3 regions of the Mesorhizobium sp. CA10 genome follow, and region 2 is predicted to be linked to each of the others. Evidence: predicted binding sites of a transcription regulator. Region 2 holds the regulator's gene; each other region holds the start of a gene.
What was found. Region 2 encodes PhoB, which activates phosphate uptake and scavenging genes when phosphate is short. Its sites were predicted from a motif close to TGTCATNNANCTGTCAT; they were not measured.

Region 1 (7,820 bases), on a different contig from region 2:
CAGCGGCGCGTCCAGTCCGCGGGTTTTTTTGGTCAGATCGGCGGCTAGGCCGTCGAAGGCAGCAAGATCGGTCCCGGCAAGGCGGTCATTGCGCTCACGCACGGACACGAAAGGTCCGCCTCGATCAGCCATTTCGCGGGCGAAACGAACCGCCTCAGCCAATAGATCGCGATCAACAACCGCATCGGCAAGACCGGCGGCCTTTGCCTCGCCGGCCGAGATCGGCGTGCCCGAGACGATCATGGCAAGCGCTTTCGCGGCGCCGATCAGGCGTGGCAAACGCACGGTCCCGCCGCCACCCGGCAACAGGCCGAGCTTTACCTCCGGCAGGCCGAGCTTGGCGCCGGCGTCCGCGACGCGAAAATGGCAACCCAACGCCAGTTCCAGCCCACCGCCGAGCGCCGTGCCATGGATGGCGGCCACCGTCGGCTTGGCGATGGTTTCCAGCAAGGCAACGATGGCGCGCAATTCCGGTTGCTCGACCGGCTTGCCGAATTCAGTGATGTCGGCGCCGGCGACAAAGGTGCGGCCGGCGCAGGCGATGACGATCGCGCTCGCGGCGGGATCGTCGCGCAAAGCGGTGAGCACCTCGTAAAGCGGCTTGCGGACATGAAAGCTCAGCGCATTGACCGGCGGGTTGTCGATGGTGACCACTGCCACGCCGTTCTCGTTCGTGACACTGACAGAACTGGACAAGCGGAACCTCCCGAGACCGGCTGCAACCGCGCAAGGGTTTACTAGGCAGCGAGGTGAATGGGAACCCGATCCGGCCCTGGCCCAATTGTTGGCGAGGCCCGGTTAGTTGTCCACGCGGCCGAAGGGCGGCACGTCGCCGATCACCTCGCGCTTGTCCTTGCCGCAGGCGAAGGTCTTTGCCTTGTCATCGGCGAGCTTGCGCGCCTGGTCGTTGGCCTGCGGATTGCCAGTGGCTAATACCAGGCCGATCGTGCAGCCTTGGTGCTCTTCCGGTTGCGCCACCTTGGCGACGACCAGCACCTCGGTCGATTTCTTTTCGTCCTCAGGGTTGCTGACGGAGCGGCGGTGGATGGCGGCGAAGGGGATTGCGACGTCGCCATTGGTCTCGATGCGCCATTCGACTTTCGGTCCGGAGCCGTTGAACGCGGTAAAACTCTCCCAGACCGCAGTCATGTCGTCGGACGGAAAGCCGTAATAGACGGATTCGCGCGCGTCGTCGTAGCCGATCAGCACCGGGTAGCCGCGATAGCCGGAGCAAGCGAGGCTCGCCCAGTCGCCGTCGCCTTCCGCGGCCTGCGCATAGGTCACGCAGTCCTTCTTCCAGTCGAGCTCGGTATAGGCGCTGGAGATGTCGCCGGCCTGGGCCGCCTGGCAGAAACCGGCGAGGGCAAGCGGGACCAGAAGAGCGCGCATCGCTGACAACTCCGTTCGAGCTGCCCGAGCGTAACGTCAATCGCTATTTCTTCAAGCTGGCTTCGATCAAGAGATCGGCGTTGCGGGCAACCGCCGCCGCCGGTCCGCCCAAGCCAAACAGCTGGCCGCTGATATAGGCGCCTTCGATGAGCAGCAGCAGGCCGTCACCCAGCGTATCGGAATCGGCGGCGCCCATTGCGGCGGCCATGGCGCGCAGGCGTCGGCGCAATTCGATTTTGTTGTTCTCGCTCACTACCCGCGCCGGATGGCCGCGCTCGGGATATTCCACCGCAGCGTTGGTCATGCCGCAGCCGCGATAGTCCGGCTTTTGCGTGCGTTTGCCTACGCGGGTCAGGAAGGCGATGATCTGGGCGCGCGGATCGCCCGGATGCGCGTCGACGGCTTCGTCGAAGCGTTCCCAGAATTCGAGGTCGTATTTGCGCAGATAGGAGGCGGCAAGCTCGTCCTTGGATGGAAAGCTGCGGTACAGGCTCGGCTTTGTGACGCCGGCGCGCTTGACGATCTCGTCGACGCCGATCGCCCTGATGCCTTCGCGATAAAAAAGGTCGCGCGCCACGTCCAGGATCTTGTCCGCCGCCCTCGGAGCAGGGGGCTCGCTGATCGACGCTTCAATTTTATTGTCGGATGGCATTCAAACAACTCGCTTGACAATGTTACTGACCGGTACGTATGTATGGCCTCACTCCATTGCAACGTACCGGTCAGTAACATGATAATCCAGTCCCGTCCGTTTGGCCAGCGCTACGCATTCGTCGTTGTTGCCGTCATTTTCCTGTGCCTGCTGATCGCGGCCGGGCTCCGTTCGGCGCCCTCGGTGATGATGGTGCCGCTGGAGAAAAGCTTCGGCTGGCATCGCGACGTAACGTCCTGGGCCGCCAGCGTCGGCATCCTGCTCTACGGCCTGACCGGTCCGTTCGCCGCCGCGCTGATGGAGCGCATTGGGCTGCGCCGCACGCTGCTCGGCTCGCTGCTGGTGATGTCGGGATCGACCGCGCTCAGCCTGTTCATGACTGAGCCATGGCATCTTTTCATCACCTGGGGCGTGTTTTCCGGCATCGGTTCGGGCGCGGTGGCGAGCGTGCTCGGCGCCACCATCGTCAACCGCTGGTTCAAGACCAATCGCGGCCTGATGATGGGGCTGATGTCGGCCTCCAGCGCCACCGGAATGCTAGTCTTCCTGCCGCTCATCGCCTCGCTGGCGCAGAGCGGCGGCTGGAAGCCGGTGGCGATCGCCGTGGCGCTGGCCACCGCCGCGCTGATACCCTTCGTCTTGCTGCTGGTGCCGGAGCGCCCCGCTTCGATCGGCCAGGTTCGTTACGGCGCCGATGCCGACGACGTGCCGCCGGTGTCGCCGGCATCGCAGGGCAATTTCCTGGCGCACACGCTGAACACGCTGCGCCGCGCGGCGGGCACGCGGGTGTTCTGGTATCTGTTCGCCACCTTCTTCGTCTGCGGCTTCACCACCAATGGACTCGTCGGCACGCATCTCATCGCCTTCTGCGGCGATATGGGCATCGGCGAGGTGCAGGCAGCCGGGCTGTTGTCGATGATGGGCATTTTCGACCTGATCGGTACGACGTTGTCCGGCTGGCTCACCGACCGTTTCGATCCGCGCAAGCTGCTCGGCGTCTATTACGCGGTGCGCGGTCTGTCGCTGATCTACCTGCCCTATTCCGGCTTCTCGGCTACCAGCCTGGTCATCTTCGCAGTGCTCTACGGGCTCGACTGGATCGCCACCGTGCCGCCGACGCTGCGGCTTGCCAACGAGGCGTTCGGCGATCGCAGCGGACCGATCGTGTTCGGCTGGATCGTCGCCGGCCACCAGGTGGGCGCCGCGGCCGCCGCCGCCTTCGGCGGCACGATGCGCGAACTGCAGGGCAATTACGAGCTGGCCTTCCTGATTGCCGGCATGACGGGCATCGCGGCGGCTTGTATTTCGCTCTTGATCAACACCGACAGGCCGGCTTTCGAGCCGGAGCCGCAGGCGGCTTGAGGCGCGACTTTCCCTTCTCCCCTTGTGGGAGAAGGTGGCCGCGAAGCGGCCGGATGAGGGGTGCTCCAGGGAACACCGACGCCTCACTCCGCTGGAACACCCCTCATCCGTCTCGGCGCTTGCGCGCCGATCCACCTTCTCCCACAAGGGGAGAAGGAAGATGTCGACTGTTATCAAAACTTCATGGTTCCGATATGCGCCTGAAACATTGAAGCGAGAGCTTGGCGGTCCCGCTCAATGCCATCCCGGAGACAGCCATGAACAAGCTTTCGCTCACCCGCCGCGCTTTCGTCACTTCGGCCAGCGCCTTCGGCCTTGTCGGCGCCTCCGGTCTGGCGCTGCCCTATTATTCCCGCGCCAGCCAGCGTCCGGCCTTCACGCATGGCGTCCAGTCCGGCGACGTCGACGCCATCTCGGGCATGGTCTGGACCCGCACCGATCGTCCGGCCCGCGTGATGTATGAAGTGTCGACGACCGAAAGCTTCGCCAATGCGACGCGGCTGGCGGCGCTCGATACCTCGCCGGCCAGCGACTACACGGTGAAGCGGCTGCTCACCGATCTCGCCTCGGACCAGGACATCTTCTACCGCATGACTGCTGCCGATCTTTCCGACATCAATGCCGTGTCCGAGCCGATCGTCGGCCGTTTCCGTACCGCGCCGTCGTCCAAGCGCGATGTGCGCTTCGCCTGGTCGGGCGACACCGCCGGTCAGGGCTGGGGCATCGACGAGACCGGCATGAAGACCTATTCGACCATCGCCAAGCACACGCCGGACTTCTTCCTGCATTCCGGCGACACCATCTATGCCGACGGCGCCATGAAGGACGAGGTCGACCTGCCCGGCGGCGGCAAGTGGAAGAACGTCGTCATGATCGACGGCAAGCGCAAGGTGGCCGAGACGCTGGACGAATACCGCGACCAGTGGAAGTACAATATGATGGACAAGCATGTGCTTGGCCTGTCCGCCATCTGCCCGACCTTCTACCAGTGGGACGACCACGAGGTGCTCAACAACTGGTCGGATTCGAAGGACCTGACCGCCGACGACCGCTACAAGGAAAAGTCGATCCATGTGCTGGCGGCCAGGGCGGCTCGCGCCTTCCATGAAATGACGACCATCCGCTACGAGCCGTCGGAGCCGGGCCGCGTCTACCGCAAGGTCTCGCATGGGCCGCTGCTCGACGTGTTCTTCCTCGACATGCGCTCCTATCGCGGCCCGAACGGTCCTGATATGGAAGAGACGCTGACGCCGAAGTCGCGCATGATCGGCGAGGAGCAGTCCAAGTGGCTGAAGCGCGAGCTGGCAAATTCCAAGGCGACGTGGAAGGTCATCGCCGCCGACATGCCGCTTGGCCTGGTCGTCTGGAACGACGCGGCGAAGAAGGCCGGTGCCGAGGCGGTCGCCAACGGCGACAATGGCGCGCCGAAAGGCCGCGAGCTGGAATTCGCCGACGTGCTGCGCTTCATCAAGAATGCCGGCATCACCAACACGGTGTGGCTCACCGCCGACGTTCACTACACCGCGGCGCATTACTATAATCCCGACAAGGCGCAATTCCAGGATTTCAATCCGTTCTGGGAATTCGTCTCCGGCCCGATCCACGCCGGTACCTTCGGCCCCAACGACCTCGACATGACCTTCGGGCCGGAGCTGAAGTTCATCAAGGCGCCAACCGCCGAACAGGGCCAGAACCTGCCGCCGTCGGCCGGGCTGCAGTTCTTCGGTCTGGTCGACATTTCCGGCGCGACGGAACAGCTCACCGTACGGCTGATGGATCGCGACGACAACGAGCTCTACAAGGTGACGTTGGATCCGGTCCGGTCGGCTTAGGCTGCGTTGATATTCAGGTGATGCCGGCCTGCGAACAATGGTTACCTGCGCTTCCGGTGCTCACGTACTTTAAGTACGCTCCGCTCCGGTTCTCGGAAACACCGTTCTCGGCTCGGCCTGACCTGAATCTCAACATACCCTAGGCCCAGCAGTCGCGTCGTCGTGTGACGTCAACGCGGTGAGGTGGTCCAGAATTGAACTCGCAAAAGACCGTCAGTCCGGATAGCAAGCCCGGGGAACGTTGGGCCAGACCGCGGTGTCGCAGTTGGCATCCTTCTGGCGTTGCTTGAAGGCGGCGCTGACCGGGCCGGTGACGACCGGATCGACGCCGTCGGGGGCGTCGGCGAACATCTGCTGCGCGGTCCTGGCGTCGGGCGGTACGATCGGGTCGGCTTGCCGAAGCGTCGCCGCCGACTGCGCTGCGCCCGCAGCGACGAGCATTCCAAGCGCCGCCCACGCGAAAACCGGACGCAATCTGGACATAGGATCGGTCATGAACATCGAACTGTCCGGCCCCTCAAAGGTTCCGCCTTAGTTAACGGAATCATTTCACACCAAGACGTTTAAGAATCAGTGACCATGTATTTGGGGTCGGGCCTCCCCTTTCGCAATTGCGAAAAACCTTGTATGAGCCGCGCAACCGAAAAAGGCGGCGCCTCTGGGCCTGCTGCCTGCAACGCTCCCGAGACCAGACAATGAACCTCCGCAATATCGCGATCATCGCGCATGTCGACCATGGCAAGACCACCCTCGTCGACCAACTCCTGAAACAGTCCGGCGCCTTCCGCGACAACCAGCGCGTCGCCGAGCGCGCCATGGATTCCAACGACCTCGAAAAGGAACGCGGCATCACCATTCTGGCCAAGGCGACCTCGGTCGACTGGCATGGCACCCGCATCAACATCGTCGACACGCCCGGACACGCCGATTTCGGCGGCGAGGTCGAGCGCATCCTGTCGATGGTGGATTCGGCAATCGTGCTCGTCGACGCCGCCGAAGGCCCGATGCCGCAGACCAAATTCGTCGTCGGCAAGGCGCTCAAGGTTGGCTTGCGTCCAATCGTCGTCATCAACAAGATCGACCGTCCGGACGCCCGCCATATCGAAGTGGTCAACGAGGTGTTCGACCTCTTCGCCGCGCTCGACGCCACCGACGAGCAGCTCGACTTCCCGATCCTCTACGGTTCGGGCCGCGACGGCTGGGTTTCGGAAAACCCCGAGGGTCCGAAGGACCAGGGTCTTGCCCCGCTGTTCGATCTCGTCGTCAAGCATGTGCCGGCGCCGACGGTCCATCCCGGCCCGTTCCGCATGATCGGCACCATCCTCGAGGCCAACCCGTTCCTCGGCCGCATCATCACCGGCCGCATCGAGTCCGGCACGCTGAAGGCCAACCAGGCGGTCAAGGTGCTGCACCATGACGGCACGCAGATCGAGACCGGCCGCATTTCCAAGATCCTCGCCTTCCGCGGCCTTGAGCGCCAGCCGATCGAGGAAGCGCAGGCGGGCGACATCGTGGCCATCGCCGGCCTGTCGAAAGGCACCGTCGCCGACACCTTCTGCGATCCGGCGGTGAGCGAGCCGCTGCATGCGCAGCCGATCGACCCGCCGACCGTGACCATGTCCTTCCTCGTCAATGACGGCCCGCTTGCCGGCACCGAGGGCGACAAGGTGACCAGCCGCGTCATCCGCGACCGGCTGCTGCGCGAGGCCGAAGGCAATGTCGCGCTCAAGATCGAGGAATCGGCCGAGAAGGATTCCTTCTTCGTGTCCGGCCGCGGCGAATTGCAGCTCGCCGTGCTGATCGAGACGATGCGCCGCGAAGGTTTCGAGCTTGCCGTGTCGCGTCCGCGCGTCGTCATGCAGAAGGGCGAGGACGGCCAACTGCTGGAGCCGGTCGAGGAAGTCGTCATCGACGTCGACGAGGAGCATGCCGGCGTCGTCGTGCAGAAGATGTCGGAACGCAAGGCCGAGATGGTCGAGCTGCGTCCGTCCGGCGGCAACCGCCAGCGCCTGGTTTTCCATGCCCCGACGCGCGGCCTGATCGGCTATCAGTCCGAATTGTTGACCGACACGCGCGGCACCGCCGTGATGAACCGGCTGTTCTTTGCCTATGAGCCGTATAAGGGCGAGCTGCCCGGCCGCACCAATGGCGTGCTGATCTCCAACGAGCAGGGCGAATCGGTCGCCTATGCGATGTGGAATCTGGAAGACCGCGGCCCGATGATCATCGATCCGGGCGTCAAGGTCTACCAGGGCATGATCATCGGCGTCCATTCGCGCGACAACGACCTCGAAGTGAACGTGCTCAAGGGCAAGAAGCTCACCAACATCCGCGCCGCCGGCAAGGACGAAGCGGTGAAGCTGACGCCGCCGATCCGCATGACGCTGGAGCGGGCGCTGGCCTGGATCCAGGACGATGAGCTGGTCGAGGTGACGCCGAAGACCATCCGCCTGCGCAAGCTCCATCTCGACCCGAACGAGCGCAAGCGTTTCGAGAAGGCCGCCAAGGTGATGGGCGCGGCGTAAGGTTCCACGGAAAGTTCGAAAGAGGGAGCGGGTGCTCCCTCTTTTGTTTCAGCGGCAGGC
Region 2 (7,820 bases):
CCCCGCCATACCAGCAATCCGCCCAGCGTGACGATGAAGGCCGGCACTTCGAGATAGGCGATGACGAAGCCCTGGAAGGCGCCGATGATGAGGCCGAGCGCCAGGCCGATGAGCAACGCCAGAACCCAGATCCAGGGATTTCCCAGTTCAAGCCCGACGAAGCGAACTAGGAAATGCACCTGGGCAAAGCCCATGACCATGCCGATCAGCCCTTCGGCCGACCCGACCGACAGGTCGATGTTGCGCATGACGATGACCAGCACCATGCCGGAGGCCATGATCGCCACGGCCGAAGACTGAACCGACAGGTTCCAGAGATTGCGCGGCGTCAGGAACGTGCGGCTGTCGAAGTCGAGCGGGTTGACGCCAAGCCGCAGGCTGGAAATCACATGCAGCCCGATCCAGATCAGGAGCAGCGCGCCGATCATGCCCAGCATGCGGGTGTCGAGCTCGGTCGCCTTCAGGAATCGGGCGACGGCGCCGAGTTCCGACGCGCGCGCGGTGTCCGCCGGTTGGGTAGACGTCGTGTCGGTCATGATTTCCTCCCACCGGCTTGCCGTCTGGCGCGGATGCCGGAACTCAGCCTAGAAGCTATCCGCCTGAGGCAGAACGGCAAAATCTTTTGAGAAAACGCCACGGCTTTAGAGCAATCCCAGGAAAAGTGCGTAGCGGTTTTCCGTCCGGGATTGCGGCAACAAAAACCAGGAGCGGTTCATTGAACCGCTCCTGGCCGCGGCGCAGGTATTTTTGATCGAACGTCGGCAAGGCTCAGTTGCAGACCTGGACGCTGCCGGCGGGCACGCCCGCGCAGACCTCGTCCTTCTTGATCCAACCGGCGTCGATGACGACGTTGAGGTTGTCCTTGGTGATCGCGACCGGCTTCAGGAACAGCGACTTGACGGTGTTGCCGCCGGGCGTCGTGAAGTCCTTGGCGCCGGCGATGTCGCCCATCTTCTTGCCGTCGGCGAGCTGCGAGGCGATCTCGGCGGCGTTCTTGCCGAGCTCGCGCGCGTCTTTCCACACCGACACGGTCTGCGTGCCGAGCGCGATGCGGTTGAGCGCCGCGTGGTCGCCGTCCTGGCCCGAGACCGGAACGGTGCCGGCCAGCCCCTGCGCCGTCAGCGCCGCGACGACGCCGCCGGCGGTGCCGTCATTGGCAGCCACGACCGCGTCGACCTTGTTGTCGTTGGCGGTCAGGAACTGCTCCATGTTCTTCTGCGCGTTGGCCGGCAGCCAGCCGTCCGTGTAGGCCTCGCCGACATTCTTGATCTTGCCGCTGTCGATGGCGTCCTTCAGGACTTCCATGGAGCCCGCGAACAGGAAGTCGGCGTTCGGATCGGAGCCCGAGCCCTTGATGAAGACATAGTTGCCTTCCGGCTTGGCCTTGAACACCTCGCGGGCCTGCATGCGCCCGACTTCCTTGTTGTCGAAGGTCAGGTAGAACACGTCCTTGTTCTCAATCAGGCGGTCGTAGCCGACGACCGGGATTCCTTCATCGAGCGCCTTCTGCACCGCCGGGCCGATCGCCGAGGCATCCTGCGCCAGGATGATCAGCGCGTTGGCGCCCTGCGAGATCAGGCTTTCGACGTCGGTCAGCTGCTTGCCCGGATTGGACTGCGCGTCGGCCGAGATATACTTGTCTCCCGCGGCCTCGATGGCGGCCTTCATCGCTGCTTCGTCGGTCTTCCAGCGCTCTTCCTGGAAATTCGACCACGACACGCCGATCACCTTGTCCTTCGCCTCGGCGACGGACGCCAGCGTCAGCGACATGGCAACGCCCGCCAGAATGGCGGCTGCAAATTTCTTCATGATATCCTCCCTGCGCCCGTGCGGCGCGACCCAGACTGGCCCGAAGGCCGGCACAGAGGCTTTTTTTTCGAGCCTCAAAAAAATAGTGGTCCAGCACAACAGCGCTGTCAACCGAGATTCTGATGGGTTTTGATGGGCTCAGGCATTTTTTTCGGCATCCGCAATAAATAATGACATGGCCCCTGGCTTCTGCCACAATCCCTAGCGTGTCAGCGACAGGCCATGGCATTATCACAAGGCCGCGATGACCGGGGAGGACGTGCGAAACGATGTCGGTCGGAATCCGCCATGACGATTTGCGCCGGCGCAATCGCGCCATGGTGATTTCGGCGGTACGCCGCGCCGGTCAGCCATCACGGACCGAAATTGCCGCCACCACCGGGCTCAGCCACTCGACCATTTCGGCGATCTCCGCCGACCTGATCCAAGAGGGCATTCTCACCGAAAGCAAGGCCAGCGAGCCGACGGCGTTGAAGCGCGGCCGGCCGCAGATCGGCCTGGCGCTGAACCCTGAAGCCGCCGCGGTGCTGACCGTGGTGTTGTCGCTGAACTTCCTGTCGGTCGCCGTGATCGATTATGCCGGCCAGGTTGTTGCCGAGGAGCAGCAGCGCCTGGACACGCTTGTCATGCCCCGCGACGAGCTGATCGGCGAATGCGTGGCGATCGTGCGGCGCCGGCTGCAGGATCCCGACCTCGACATTGGCAGCGTCGCCCGCATCGCCATGGGCATTCAGGGCATCACTGATTCTAATGCACGCGCCATGCTGTGGTCGCCGATAACGCCGCTGACCGACATTCCTTTCGCCGACATTCTCGAGAAGGAATTCGGCATCTCCGCCACCATGGAGAATGACTGCAACATGATGGCGGTGGCGCTGCAATGGCGCGACCCGGAGCGCTATCGTGACGACTTCATCGCCATCCTGTTGTCGCACGGCATCGGCATGGGTCTCGTGCTCAAGGGTGCGCTGTTCACCGGCACGCATTCCTCCGGCGGCGAGTTCGGCCACATGATCCACCGCCCGGGCGGGGCGCTTTGCCGCTGCGGCCGCCGCGGCTGCGTCGAGGCCTATGCCGGCAATTACGCGATCTGGCGCAGCGCCATGAAAATGAGCGAGGACGCCGAGCCGGTCGACGTCGGCGACGCCGACATGCGGGCCCTTGCCGCGAAGGCGCGCGAGAGGGACGGCCCCGAACGGGAGGCTTATCGCCGGGCCGGCGAAGCGCTTGGTTTCGGTCTCGGCAGCCTGTTCGCCCTCATCGACCCGGCGCCTGTCGCCATGGTCGGCGTCAGCGCGGCCGCCTTCGACCTGATCGAGCCGGCGCTGCGCGAGGCGATCGCCCAGACGGCCGGCGGCCAGCACTCCGAATCGATCTCCTTCGACACCGAGCCGAACGAACTGCCGCTGATCCGCGAAGGCTGCGCCATGCGCGCGCTGACCTTCGTCGACCAGGAGATTTTCGCGCCCGGAGGCCAAGCAAGAGTGGGGACGGGAAAGAACGTGGCCTGAGGCAGCCTTGAAGAGGTCCGGGGACAGCAGCAGACGCTTGAAATTAGCGAAGGCCCCGCAGCTTCGTCATTCCAGGGCGGAGCAGGAGCGAAGCTTCGTCGCGGAGACCCTGGAATCCATGCCGCTACCTCACGCGTCGAGCGCAGCGGCACAGAATTCTGGACTGTCGCAACGCATCGACATCACGGAATGGATCCTCGGGTCTGCGCGCGTCGCTGCGCCCCTTGCTCCGCCCGTGGATGACGAAGCACAAGCGTCCCGGGTGCCCACCAGCTTGGATGTTGGAAGTGCTTGGCCCGTCAGGACTTCGGCGCCCTGAGCCTAATCTTCCCTGATCGCATAACCCGCCCCACGGATGGTGCGGATGACATCCGGCATGCGGCCGTTGTTGACGGCTTTGCGCAGGCGGCCGACATGCACGTCGACGGTGCGCTCGTCGATATAGATCGTCTCGCCCCAGACATTGTCGAGCAGCTGGCTGCGCGAGAACACGCGGCCGGGGTGGCGCATCATGAATTCGAGCAGGCGGAACTCGGTCGGGCCGAGCCTGATCTCGCTCTTCTTGCGGTAGACGCGGTGCGACTCGCGGTCGAGCACGATGTCGCCGACCTTGAGCACGCTGGACAGCACCTCCGGCTTGGCGCGGCGCAGCAGCGCCTTGACGCGCGCCATGAACTCCGGCGTCGAGAACGGCTTGACCAGATAGTCGTCGGCGCCGGTCGAGAGGCCGCGCACACGGTCGCTTTCCTCGCCCCGCGCCGTCAGCATGATGATCGGCAGCCGCTCGGTCTCGGGCCGCATCCTGAGGCGCCGGCAGAGCTCGATGCCGGAAACCGCCGGCACCATCCAGTCGAGCACGAGCAGGTCGGGAACGTTCTCCTGAAGGCGGATTTCGGCCTCGTCGCCGCGGGTCACCACTTCGACCTGGTAACCCTCGGATTCGAGATTGTAGCGGAGCAGCACCCCAAGCGGCTCCTCGTCCTCCACCACCATGATGCGTGGCGCGATCATTGGCAGATACCCTTCGTCAGGCCGCCGGCGCCGACATTGTCGTCTCGTCCTGCTTGGGACGATTCGCGGGCAATTGCGTGCCGGTCAGCACATAATAGGCGTTCTCGGCGATGTTGGTCACATGGTCGCCGATGCGCTCGAGATTCTTGGCGCAGAACAGAAGATGCGTGCAGGCGGTGATGTTGCGCGGGTCTTCCATCATGTAGGTCAGGAGCTCCCGGAAGACGGATGTGTATTTGACGTCGATGCGCTCGTCGTCGTTGCGAAGCTTGGCCAGCGCCGTGGCGTCGCCCACCGTATATTCCTGGATCACGGCTTGGACCTGGATCAGCACCAGCTGGGCCATGGAATCGATCGAGTGCGTGAGGTCGCGCGGCGCGGCGCTGACGCCGACCGAACCGACGCGCTTGGCGATGTTCTTGGCGAGATCGCCGATGCGTTCGAGGTCGCCCGCCATGCGGATCGAGCCGACCACGTTGCGAAGGTCGTCGGCCATCGGCTGGCGCTTGGCGATCAGCGTGATGGCGCGGTCGTCGAGCTCGCGCTGGCGCGCGTCCATGATGGCATCGTCGGAAACGACACGCTGCGCCATGGCATTGTCGGTCTCAAGCAGGGCCTTGGTCGAAGCGCCGACCATGGAGGCGGCGAGATCGCCCATGTCGTTGATGAGCCGGCTGATCTGCCTCAGATCCTCGTCGAAGGAAGCGACGGTATGTTCGGCCATGATGATGTCCTCGTATGAGCTCAGCCGAAGCGGCCGGTGATGTAGTCCTGCGTGCGCTTTTCGCGGGGCGAGGTGAAGATCTTCTCGGTCCGGTCGAACTCCACCAGCTCGCCCAGATACATGAACGCCGTCTGCCGCGACACGCGCGCCGCCTGCTGCATGTTGTGGGTGACGATGACGATCGTGTAGTCGGCCTGCAGCTCGTCGATCAGTTCCTCGATCTTGGCGGTCGACAGCGGATCGAGCGCCGAGGCCGGCTCGTCGAGCAGGATGACCTCGGGCTTCACCGCAACGGTACGGGCGATGCACAGGCGCTGCTGCTGGCCGCCCGAGAGGCTGAGGCCGCTGGCGTTGAGCTTGTCCTTGACCTCGTTCCAGAGTGCTGCGCGCTTCAGCGCCTGCTCGACGCGGCTGTCCATCTCGGCCTTGCTGATCTTCTCATAGAGCCTGACGCCGAAAGCGATGTTCTCGTAGATCGACATCGGGAACGGCGTCGGCTTCTGGAACACCATGCCGATCTTGGTGCGCAGCAGGTTGAGGTCCTGCGAGCGGTCGAGGATGTTCTTGCCGTCGAGCAGCACCTGGCCCTCGGCGCTCTGTTTCGGATAGAGCTCGTAGATGCGGTTGAGCACGCGCAGCAGCGTCGACTTCCCGCAGCCCGACGGGCCGATGAATGCGGTCACGCTGCGCTCGGGCAGGGACAGGTTGATGTCCTTCAGCGCCTTCGACTGGCCATAGTAGAAATTGAGGTTCTTGACCTCGATCTTGGCCTTCTCGACGGTCGTGTCGGCTGCGTTCAGGTCGGTGGACAACATCGGTTTCATCTGTCCTCTCTGCGTCCGGTTAGGCTGCGGGCGATGATGCTCAGCCCGAGAACCGTCAGGGTGATTATGAGAGCGCCCGTCCAGGCCAGTTGCTGCCATTCCTCGTAAGGGCTGAGAGCGAACTGGAAGATGGTTACCGGCAGGCTGGCCATCGGCGCATTGAGATTGCTCGACCAGAACTGGTTGTTGAGCGCGGTGAAGAGAAGCGGCGCCGTCTCGCCGGAGATGCGGGCGATCGCCAAAAGGATGCCGGTGACGATGCCGGAGAGCGCCGCGCGATAGGCAACCGAGCGGATCACCACCCAGCGCGGTGCTCCGATGGCGGTGCCTGCTTCGCGCAGCGCGTTGGGCACAAGGTTCAGCATGTCCTCGGTGGTGCGCACCACGACGGGGATCACCAGGATCGACAGCGCGACCGCGCCGGCAATCGCCGAGAAGTGCCCCATCGGTCGGACCATCAGCTCGTAGACGAACAGGCCGATGATGATCGACGGCGCCGACAAGAGGATGTCGTTGATGAAGCGCACCACCGTCGTGAGCTTCGAGAAGCGTCCGTATTCGGCCATGTAGGTGCCGGCCAGCACGCCGATCGGCGTGCCGACGATGATACCGATGATCGTCATGACGATGCTGCCGTAGATGGCATTGAGCAGGCCGCCGGCATCGCCGGGCGGCGGCGTCATTTCTGTGAATACCGAAAGCGACACCCCGGAAAGCCCCTTGTAGAGCAGGGCGCCGAGAATCAGCGCCAGCCAGGCCAGCCCGATGCCCGCCGCGACGACGCACAGCGTCATCATCACGGCATTCTTGCGCTTGCGACTTTGGTGAAGCGATGCGGCAGTCGACATCGGTCAGGCTCCCGTGCGGCTATCGATGCGCAACAGCATGTAGCGTGCGAGCGCGAGGATGATGAAGGTGATGATGAACAGGATCAGGCCGAGCGATACCAGCGAGGATGTATAGAGGTTGCCATCGGCTTCGGTGAATTCGTTGGCGATGGTCGCCGAGATCGTCGTGCCCGGCGCAAACAGCGAGGCGCTGATGCGGTGCGCGTTGCCGATGACGAAGGTGACGGCCATCGTCTCGCCGAGCGCGCGGCCGAGGCCGAGCATGACGCCGCCCATGATGCCGACGCGGGTATAGGGGATGGTCACGCGCCGGGTCACTTCCCAGGTCGTGCAGCCGATGCCGTAGGCCGATTCCTTCAGCACCGCCGGCACCGTGTCGAATACGTCCTTGGTGATCGAGGTGATGAAAGGCAGCACCATGATAGCGAGGATCAGCGACGAGGTCAGCAAGCCGATGCCGTAGGGCGGACCGGCAAACAGGCTGTCGAGGCCGGGGATGCCTTTGAACAGCCAGATGATGAAGGGCTGGACCGTCGTCTGCAGGAACGGCGCGAAGACGAACAGGCCCCAGATGCCGTAGATGATCGAGGGAATGCCGGCGAGCAGCTCGACCGCGATGCCGATCGGACGCCTGAGCGGGCGCGGGCAAAGCTCGGTCAGGAAGACGGCGATGCCGATGCCGATCGGCACGGCGATGAGAATGGCGATGGCCGAGGTGACGATGGTGCCGTAGATGGGCGCAAGCGCGCCGAAATTCTCAGTAACCGGGTTCCAGGATTCGGTGGTCAGGAAGGAGAAGCCGAACTTCGACAGCGCCTCCCACGATCCGGCGACCAGCGATATCGCGACCCCGCCGAGCAAAACGAGCACGAGCATGGCGGAAAGGCGCGTCGCCGTCCGGAAAACCATGTCGGTGACGGCGAAGCGGCGCACCGTCGCTTCTCTGGTCCGCAGGGCGGACGATGTCGCGGCTTCGGAAACGGCTGTCATTTAGCCCCTCGCATTTCGAAAGAGACAGGAGGGCGCCGCAGACGCCCTCCTTATTTTGCGGGAATTACATGCCGGAGTAGAGCGGCTTGCCGTTCGCGTCGAC
Region 3 (7,820 bases), on a different contig from region 2:
GGCCCATGGCTGGCTGCGGGACCGATTCATCCGGGCATCCGGGCCGGTTACGATCAGGGCATCTTCCGTGTCGGCAACATCGCGGGCGAGTCGCATCCTGTCATCGCCGAAGGGATTTCGATGGCGCTGCAATCGGGCTGGCTGCTTGCGCGAGAACTGATCGTATCGGGCAAACGTCGCGAGGACCGCGACGCCGCCGGGCATCGCTACGAACGCGAATGGCGTCGGCAATTCTCGACCCGTCTGCGTGCCGCGGCCTTGATTGCGAAAATAGCGCTTGGGCCAGGTGGCGCGTCGGCCATGCGCGCCGTGATCAAGAATTTTCCGGCCGCTTTGACGCTTGGCGCTCGGCTGAGTGGAAAGGTCCAGCCCGTTCCAGGCTTTTGACGTCTAGTCTAAATCGCAGCGACAAAACCTTTCCAAGGCCCGGCATCGAAGCATCGTTTCCCGCCACGGACTGCGATAGCCGCGATCGGCTGTGACCGCCGGTCAGCTCAGCTTGTATGCGCGACCAGCCTGTTCACCGTCTCGGGGAAGAAGTCGGGCGCCGAGAGCCGCTTGCCGAACATCATGTCGTATTGAATGAGCCGGAAATCGTTGATCTTCGGATCGATCTGCTTCTGCCTCGCCCAATCCGGCGTTGCTTCGCCCACGGGCGACAGGAGCAGGTTGCGGTCGACCACCCGGTAGTGTTCGCGCAGCGCACCGAGGAAGCCGGTGTAATAGGGGTGGCTGATGCCTGCCGTGGTCAGGATATGATAGGGCAGGAAGGCCGGGCTCACCGAGCCGATGTTCTCGACCGGACCGGAGCGGTTCGACCAGATAACCAAAGGCGTATCGTGGTGTTCGAGCGCGGCGACCGCCGGCTCCTTGCGCGGCGCGACATTGTCCTTGAGGAAGCCGGTCTCGACATAGACGGGTCCGAGCGGCGGCAGATGGTCGCCGAAGAAGGCGATGATGGTCGGCCGCTGGCGGGCCTTCGCCCAGTCGATCAGGCGCTGCAGGCCGCGGTCGGCGTCGGCCGACCCCTCGGCATAGGAAAGCAGCGATTCCCGCGCCCAGGAACTGATCGGCGCGTCGATCGAATGCGTCGGGTTGTAGTAGCGGTAGGGCTCGTAAGGACCGTGGTTCTGCAGGCTGACGGCGAACAGGAACACCGGATCGTCGCTGGTGTCGGCCTCGCGGATGATCTCGTCGGTCATCGCCGCGTCGGAAGCCAGCGGCCCGCGCTTTTCCATCGGCGGCAGCGTCTCTTCGGAGCGGAAGTCGTTGAAGCCGAAATCGGCATAGACGGCGCCGCGGTTCCAGAACCAGTTGGTGCCGGGATGGATGGCGCGCGCCCGGTAACCCTGGCTCTTCAGGAAGGTCGCCAGCGACGGGGTCGGGGTGCGCACATATTGCTGATAGGGGATCGAGCCGGCCGGCAGGAAGGCGTTGGAAAAGCCGGTCAGCGCCTCGAACTCGATATTGGCGGTCATGCCGCCGAACTCGGGCGAGAACATCGAGCCGGAGCGCAACGCCCTGACCGTCGGGATCGGGTCGGGCTTGATGGTGACGCCGGGCAGGTGCGTCGGATCCCAGAAGGATTCGCTCATCACCACCACGATATCCGGCTTCTCGTCCGGCATGGAAGCGGCGACGTCGGGGCGCTGGATCGCGGCCATCGTCTTCTCGGAATAGCCGGGCGGCGCCGCGACATGCGCCATCGGCACGTTCATCGCGAAGGCCAGCGCAAAGCCGTTGGAGGCGTAGTTCTCCTTCTGGTCCCACATAATCGGGATGATCTGCAGCCGGTCGCGCGTCCACGAGAAGGTGGCGTAGTCCATGATCGAGACGAAGAAGGCGAGCAGCGGCACGGCAAGCGCCAGCCGCGCCAGGCGGCCCTTGCGGCTGAGGATGGGCACCCGCCGGCGCCAGGTCCGCCAGCCGTAGACGAGCAGCGTCAGACCGCCGACGATGCCGACCGCCAGCATGACGGCCGTCCACGGGCGCTCGCGCACCAGGAGCGGCATCAGCGCCATGATCTGGCGGGCGAATAGGAAATCCGTGGGATAGAGCGGGTCGCCGAGGTAACGCGATTTCTGGTGGCCGACAAAGGCCAGCGCCAGCGTCAGCGGCGCCACGATCATCAGGCTCTGGTGGCTTCGGCCGAGTATGGCGTCCAACCCGAGCAGCACCAGGGCGAAGACGATGATGGTGGTCCAGCCGGGCTTGAAGGGCTGCATGAAGAAATCGACCGTGCCGAAGAAATCGCCGCGTACGATCAGCTCGATCGCGAATACAAGCAGGGCTGAGGCAAGAAGCGTCGACAGGCCGTAGCGCACGGTCGGCCAGGCTCGTCCCGGCAGATAGCCGGTGGACGGATCGTCTTCCAAAAATTGCGGCGCGGGTTTGGCCGCGCCTTTCCTGATCCTTGCCACTTTGCTTCCCCGGCCCTTGTCACGCGTCTTCCACTCGCGTCACGCCACTGTCATCGAAATGTCACGCAAAGCTAGCGCCTGTGGCGGAAATAAGAAGAGCCAGCAAAATAAACGTGAGCGGTTTTCATCAGGTGTGATCAAGTAAAAGGCCTTTTGGAACAGGCAGTCAGCAGGGTTTCCGACCGAAATGCAGGCCGAAGAGACGCCTGCGGGCTTGACTTGGCTGTCCGCCTTGCGCCAGAGGCAGACAAAACCAGCCTCTGGAGAGACCTCAAATGGCCGTCGCATTCACCTTTCCGGGACAGGGCAGCCAGGCCGTCGGCATGGGCAAGGACCTCGCCGATGCATTCCCCGAAGCGCGTCGCGTCTTCGAGGAAGTGGACGCAGCGCTCGGCGAAAAACTGTCGAAACTCATCTGGGAAGGGCCGGAAGAGACGCTGACGCTGACCGCCAATGCCCAGCCGGCGCTGATGGCGATGTCGCTGGCGGCGATGCGCGCGCTCGAAGCGCGCGGCTTCTCGCTGAAGGACAAGGTGGCTTATGTCGCCGGCCATTCGCTTGGTGAATATTCCGCGCTTGCTGCGGCCGGCTTCGTTTCGGTCGGCGACGCGGCGCGGCTGCTTCGGACCCGCGGCAACGCCATGCAGGCGGCGGTGCCGGCCGGCGAGGGCGCCATGGCCGCGATCATCGGGCTGGAACAGGCCGACGTCGAGGCCGCTTGCGCCGAGGCAGCTCGCGAGGTCGGCAACGGCTCCGTCTGCCAGGTCGCCAACGACAATGGCGGCGGCCAGCTGGTGATCTCCGGCGCCAGGCCGGCGGTCGAGCTGGCGGCGAAGCTGTGCACCGAAAAAGGCGCCAAGCGGGCGCTGATGCTGCAGGTTTCCGCCCCCTTTCATTCGGCGCTGATGACGCCTGCCGCCGACATAATGCGCGAGGCGCTGGCCGGTGTCGCGAAATCCGCGCCGGTGGTTCCGATCGTCTCGAACGTCACCGTAACCCCGACCAGCGACCCCGATGAGATCGTCCGCCGCCTGGTCGAGCAGGTGGTCGCCCGCGTGCGTTGGCGAGAGACGGTGGAATGGTTTGGCGCCAACGGCGTTGCGAGCCTCTACGAAGTCGGCGCAGGCAAGGTGTTGTCGGGCCTGGCGCGCCGCATCAACCGCGACATCGCCACCGGCGCCGTGGGCACGGCGGCGGAAGTCGAGGCCGCGCTGGCGGCTTTGGGGTGAGGCCCCGTTTTCGTCATTCTAGGGCGGAGCAAGGAGCGAAGCGACGCAGCGCAGACCCTAGAATCCATGCCGTGACTTGGAAGTGCCGCCGCGGTGCAGAATTCTGCTCCGTTGCATCCTTCGGCCAATGTCACGGCATGGATCCTCGGGTCTACGCGTCCGCTTCGCTCCCGCTCCGCCCGTGGATGACGACGGGAAGGAGGCCTTCGCCAATGTCCGACGCTTGTCTAGCGTGACTTGGACGATATGACGTATACGGAACGCGACTGCTTGCAGCCGTCTGGAAAAATGAGGTTGAAGATATGTTCGAACTGACCGGCCGCAAGGCGCTCGTCACCGGCGCATCGGGGGGCATCGGCGAGGCGATCGCCAGGGTGCTGCACAGCCAGGGCGCGATCGTCGGCCTGCACGGCACCCGTGTGGAGAAGCTGGAAGCCTTGGCGGGCGAATTGGGCGACCGCGTAAAACTGTTTCCGGCGGACCTGACGAACCGCGACGCGGTCAAGGCGCTCGGCCAGAAAGCGGAGGCCGATCTCGAGGGCGTCGACATCCTGGTCAACAATGCCGGCATCACCAAGGACGGCCTGTTCGTGCGCATGTCGGACGCCGACTGGGATTCGGTGATCGAGGTCAACCTCACCGCTGTGTTCCGGCTGACCCGCGAACTGACCCATCCGATGATGCGCCGCCGCCATGGCCGCATCATCAACATCACCTCGGTGGTCGGCGTCACCGGCAATCCCGGCCAGACCAACTACTGCGCCTCCAAGGCAGGCATGATCGGCTTTTCCAAGTCGCTGGCGCAGGAGATCGCCACCCGCAACATCACCGTCAACTGCGTCGCCCCGGGCTTCATCGAATCGGCCATGACCGACAAGCTCAACGACAAGCAGAAAGAGACGATCATGGCCGCGATCCCGACCCGGCGCATGGGCACCAGCGTTGAAGTGGCGTCCGCCGTCGCTTATCTCGCCTCCAACGAGGCGGCCTATGTCACCGGCCAGACCATTCACGTCAACGGCGGCATGGCAATGATCTGAGGTGGGGCGGGCGCCTGTGAAAACAGCCATTTCGGCTTGGACGCCCGTCATTTTTCGTGTAATGCGGCCCGCAACCCGGCGGTTCGGGCAAAAACCGGTCCTGTGGCGTTGCGTTGCCCGCAAGACCATCTTTCAGCTTGATTAGCGGCATTCCGCCCGCTAACGAAGATAGACAACCTAAGACGAGGATTGCCCCAAATGAGTGACACCGCAGAGCGCGTCAAGAAGATCGTCATCGAGCATCTCGGCGTCGATGCCGACAAGGTGACGGAGCAGGCGAGCTTCATCGACGATCTGGGCGCGGACAGCCTCGACACGGTTGAACTCGTCATGGCGTTCGAAGAAGAGTTCGGCGTCGAGATTCCGGACGATGCGGCCGAGACCATCCTCACCGTCGGCGACGCCGTCAAGTATATCGACAAGGCCTCGGCCTGAGTTCTTTCGCAGGCATAACCGGGGAGGACCTGCGATGAGGCGTGTCGTCGTCACGGGCCTTGGCCTGCTTTCGCCGTTCGGCATGGGCGTCGAGCATAGCTGGCGGGAATTGCTCTCCGGCCGCAGCGCCTGCCGGCGCGTCACCGAATTCGAGGTGGACGATCTTGCCTGCAAGATCGCCCACATCATTCCGCGCGGCGACGGCTCGAACGGCACCTTCAATCCGGAGGCTGTGCTCGAGCCGAAGGAACTGCGCAAGATCGGCGAGTTCATCCTCTACGGCATCGCGGCCGCCGACGAGGCGCTGGCCGATTCCGGCTGGAAGCCTGAGACACATGAGGACCAGTGCGCCACCGGCGTTCTGATCGGCTCCGGCATCGGCGGCATCGACGGCATCGCCGAGAACGCGATGATCCTGAAGGAACGCGGCCCGCGCCGCATCAGCCCCTTCTTCATCCCCGGACAGATCATCAATCTGGTCTCGGGCCAGGTTTCCATCCGCCACGGCCTGAAGGGCCCGAACCATGCGGTGGTCACTGCCTGCTCGACCGGCGCGCACGCCATTGGCGACGCCGCCCGGCTGATCATGTGGGGCGATGCCGATGTGATGCTGGCCGGCGGCGCCGAGGCGCCGGTCACCCGGCTGTCGATTGCCGGCTTCGCCGCCTGCCGCGCGCTGTCCACCGAGCGCAATGACAGCCCCGAAACAGCGTCGCGTCCTTATGATCGCGACCGCGACGGCTTCGTCATGGGCGAGGGCGCGGGCGTCGTCGTCCTGGAAGAGCTGGAGCACGCCAAGGCCCGCGGTGCCAAGATTTATGCCGAGGTCACCGGCTATGGCCTGACCGGCGATGCCCACCATATCACCGCGCCGGCCGAAGATGGCGATGGCGCCTTCCGCTGCATGATGGCGGCGCTGAACCGGGCGAAACTCTCGCCGGCCGACGTCGACTACATCAACGCGCACGGCACCTCGACCATGGCCGACACGATCGAGCTCGGCGCCGTCGAGCGGCTGGTCGGCAATGCCGCCTCGAAGATCTCGATGTCGTCGACCAAGTCGTCGATCGGCCATCTGCTGGGCGCCGCGGGTGCCGCGGAAGCGATTTTCTCGATCCTCGCCATCCGCGACAACGTCGCGCCGGCAACCATCAATCTCGACAATCCGGAACGCGAGACGGCGATCGATCTCGTGCCGAACAAGCCGCGCCAGCGTCAGATCGATGTCGCGCTGTCGAATTCCTTCGGCTTCGGCGGCACCAACGCCTCGCTCGTGTTCCAGCGCTACAATGGCTGAAAGGCCAACGGGAGCAATCCCGGAAAGAGTGCTCAGCGCTTTCCGCCCCGGGATTGCTCAGAAAAAGACAACCAGCCGGCAGTCCCGCCACCTGCCGTCATTTTTGCCAAATTCTCCCCTAGTTTGTAGCTAGGGGATTCGTTGCAAGATCAGACGGTAGGGCGCCATGAGCACAAATCCTGGGAGCACAAATCCGGGCGGCGACGGGGATTTCGCACGGCAGGGCACAAAGGTGCCGATCATGCCGAAGACTGCGGCCGAGGCGTTGCGCCCGGAAGCCGGCACGCCGCCGCCGTCGAAGCGCTCGCGCGCTTCGCGCAGCCAGTTCGTCGTGTTCCTGAACTTCTTCCTCTCCATGGTTATCCTTGCGGTCATCGCCTCGGGTGCCGCGCTCTATTTCGGCATGCAGGCTTTCGTCGAGCCCGGCCCGTCCGCCAATGGCGACACCTTCATGATCAAGCCGAACACCGGCGTGCAGGAGATCGCGGACCAGCTGGAACGCCGCAGCCTGATCAGCGATGCCCGCATCTTCCGGCTCGGCGTGCGCGCCACGGGCAATGAATCGGCGCTTAAGGCCGGCGAATACGCCATCAAGCCGCGCGCCTCGATGCGCGACATCATGGAGCTCTTCAAGAGCGGCAAGTCGGTGATGTACTCGCTTACCATTCCTGAAGGGCTGACGGTCGAGCAGGCGCTGCAGCGCGTCGCCGATCAGGAGGCGCTCACCGGCGACATGCCGCCGACCTTGCCGCCGGAAGGTACCATCGCCACCGACACGCTGCGCTTCACCCGCGGCGCCACCAGGCAGCAAATGGTCGACAAGCTGGTCGCCGACCAGAAGAAGCTGGTCGAGGATGTCTGGTCGCATCGCGCGGCCGACCTGCCGATCGCCAACATCGACGACTTCGTCACGCTCGCCTCGATCGTCGAGAAGGAAACGGGCAGGAGCGACGAGCGCTCCCGCGTCGCCGCGGTGTTCCTCAACCGCCTGGCCAAGGGCATGCGGCTGCAGTCCGACCCGACCATCATCTACGGCCTGTTCGGCGGCAAAGGAAAGCCGGCGGACCGGCCGATCTACCAGTCCGACCTCGACAAGCAGACGCCCTACAACACCTACATGATCAAGGGCCTGCCGCCGACGCCGATCGCCAATCCGGGCCGAGCGGCGCTTGAAGCGGTCGCCAATCCGTCCAAGACCGACGACCTCTATTTCGTCGCTGACGGCAATGGCGGCCATGTCTTTGCAGCGACGCTGGAAGAGCACAACCAGAACGTCGCCCGTTACCGGGCGCTGCAGAAGAAGCAGGCTGATGCCGCCGCCAAGGCCTCGGGCCAGACGACGGCGCCGGCAGCCCCCGATGACAACGCCGACAGCAGCGACGCCGGGGCCAATGGCGAG

Region 1: LB535_RS20565 (alkaline phosphatase D family protein) is a predicted target of PhoB. The motif match lies at 3,572-3,588, and genes of this name have one in related genera.
Region 3: LB535_RS17860 (LTA synthase family protein) is a predicted target of PhoB. The motif match lies at 2,469-2,485, and genes of this name have one in related genera.

The regions. Positions count from the first base shown of each region.
Region 1 is NZ_JAIUHV010000010.1:54,947-62,766, forward strand. Features, by position in the region: gene LB535_RS20545 (3-hydroxyacyl-CoA dehydrogenase NAD-binding domain-containing protein) at 1-696, opposite strand, end outside; gene LB535_RS20550 (hypothetical protein) at 799-1,389, opposite strand; gene LB535_RS20555 (TetR/AcrR family transcriptional regulator) at 1,433-2,041, opposite strand; gene LB535_RS20560 (MFS transporter) at 2,120-3,403, shown strand; gene LB535_RS20565 (alkaline phosphatase D family protein) at 3,661-5,235, shown strand; gene LB535_RS20570 (hypothetical protein) at 5,449-5,736, opposite strand; gene typA (translational GTPase TypA) at 5,931-7,760, shown strand.
Region 2 is NZ_JAIUHV010000009.1:156,725-164,544, forward strand. Features, by position in the region: gene LB535_RS19730 (sugar ABC transporter permease) at 1-536, opposite strand, end outside; gene xylF (D-xylose ABC transporter substrate-binding protein) at 769-1,809, opposite strand; gene LB535_RS19740 (ROK family protein) at 2,079-3,320, shown strand; gene phoB (phosphate regulon transcriptional regulator PhoB) at 3,642-4,331, opposite strand; gene phoU (phosphate signaling complex protein PhoU) at 4,348-5,055, opposite strand; gene pstB (phosphate ABC transporter ATP-binding protein PstB) at 5,076-5,879, opposite strand; gene pstA (phosphate ABC transporter permease PstA) at 5,876-6,727, opposite strand; gene pstC (phosphate ABC transporter permease subunit PstC) at 6,731-7,717, opposite strand; gene pstS (phosphate ABC transporter substrate-binding protein PstS) at 7,782-7,820, opposite strand, start outside.
Region 3 is NZ_JAIUHV010000008.1:105,782-113,601, forward strand. Features, by position in the region: gene LB535_RS17855 (NAD(P)/FAD-dependent oxidoreductase) at 1-387, shown strand, start outside; gene LB535_RS17860 (LTA synthase family protein) at 495-2,420, opposite strand; gene fabD (ACP S-malonyltransferase) at 2,696-3,649, shown strand; gene fabG (3-oxoacyl-[acyl-carrier-protein] reductase) at 3,952-4,689, shown strand; gene LB535_RS17875 (acyl carrier protein) at 4,888-5,124, shown strand; gene fabF (beta-ketoacyl-ACP synthase II) at 5,159-6,421, shown strand; gene mltG (endolytic transglycosylase MltG) at 6,663-7,820, shown strand, end outside.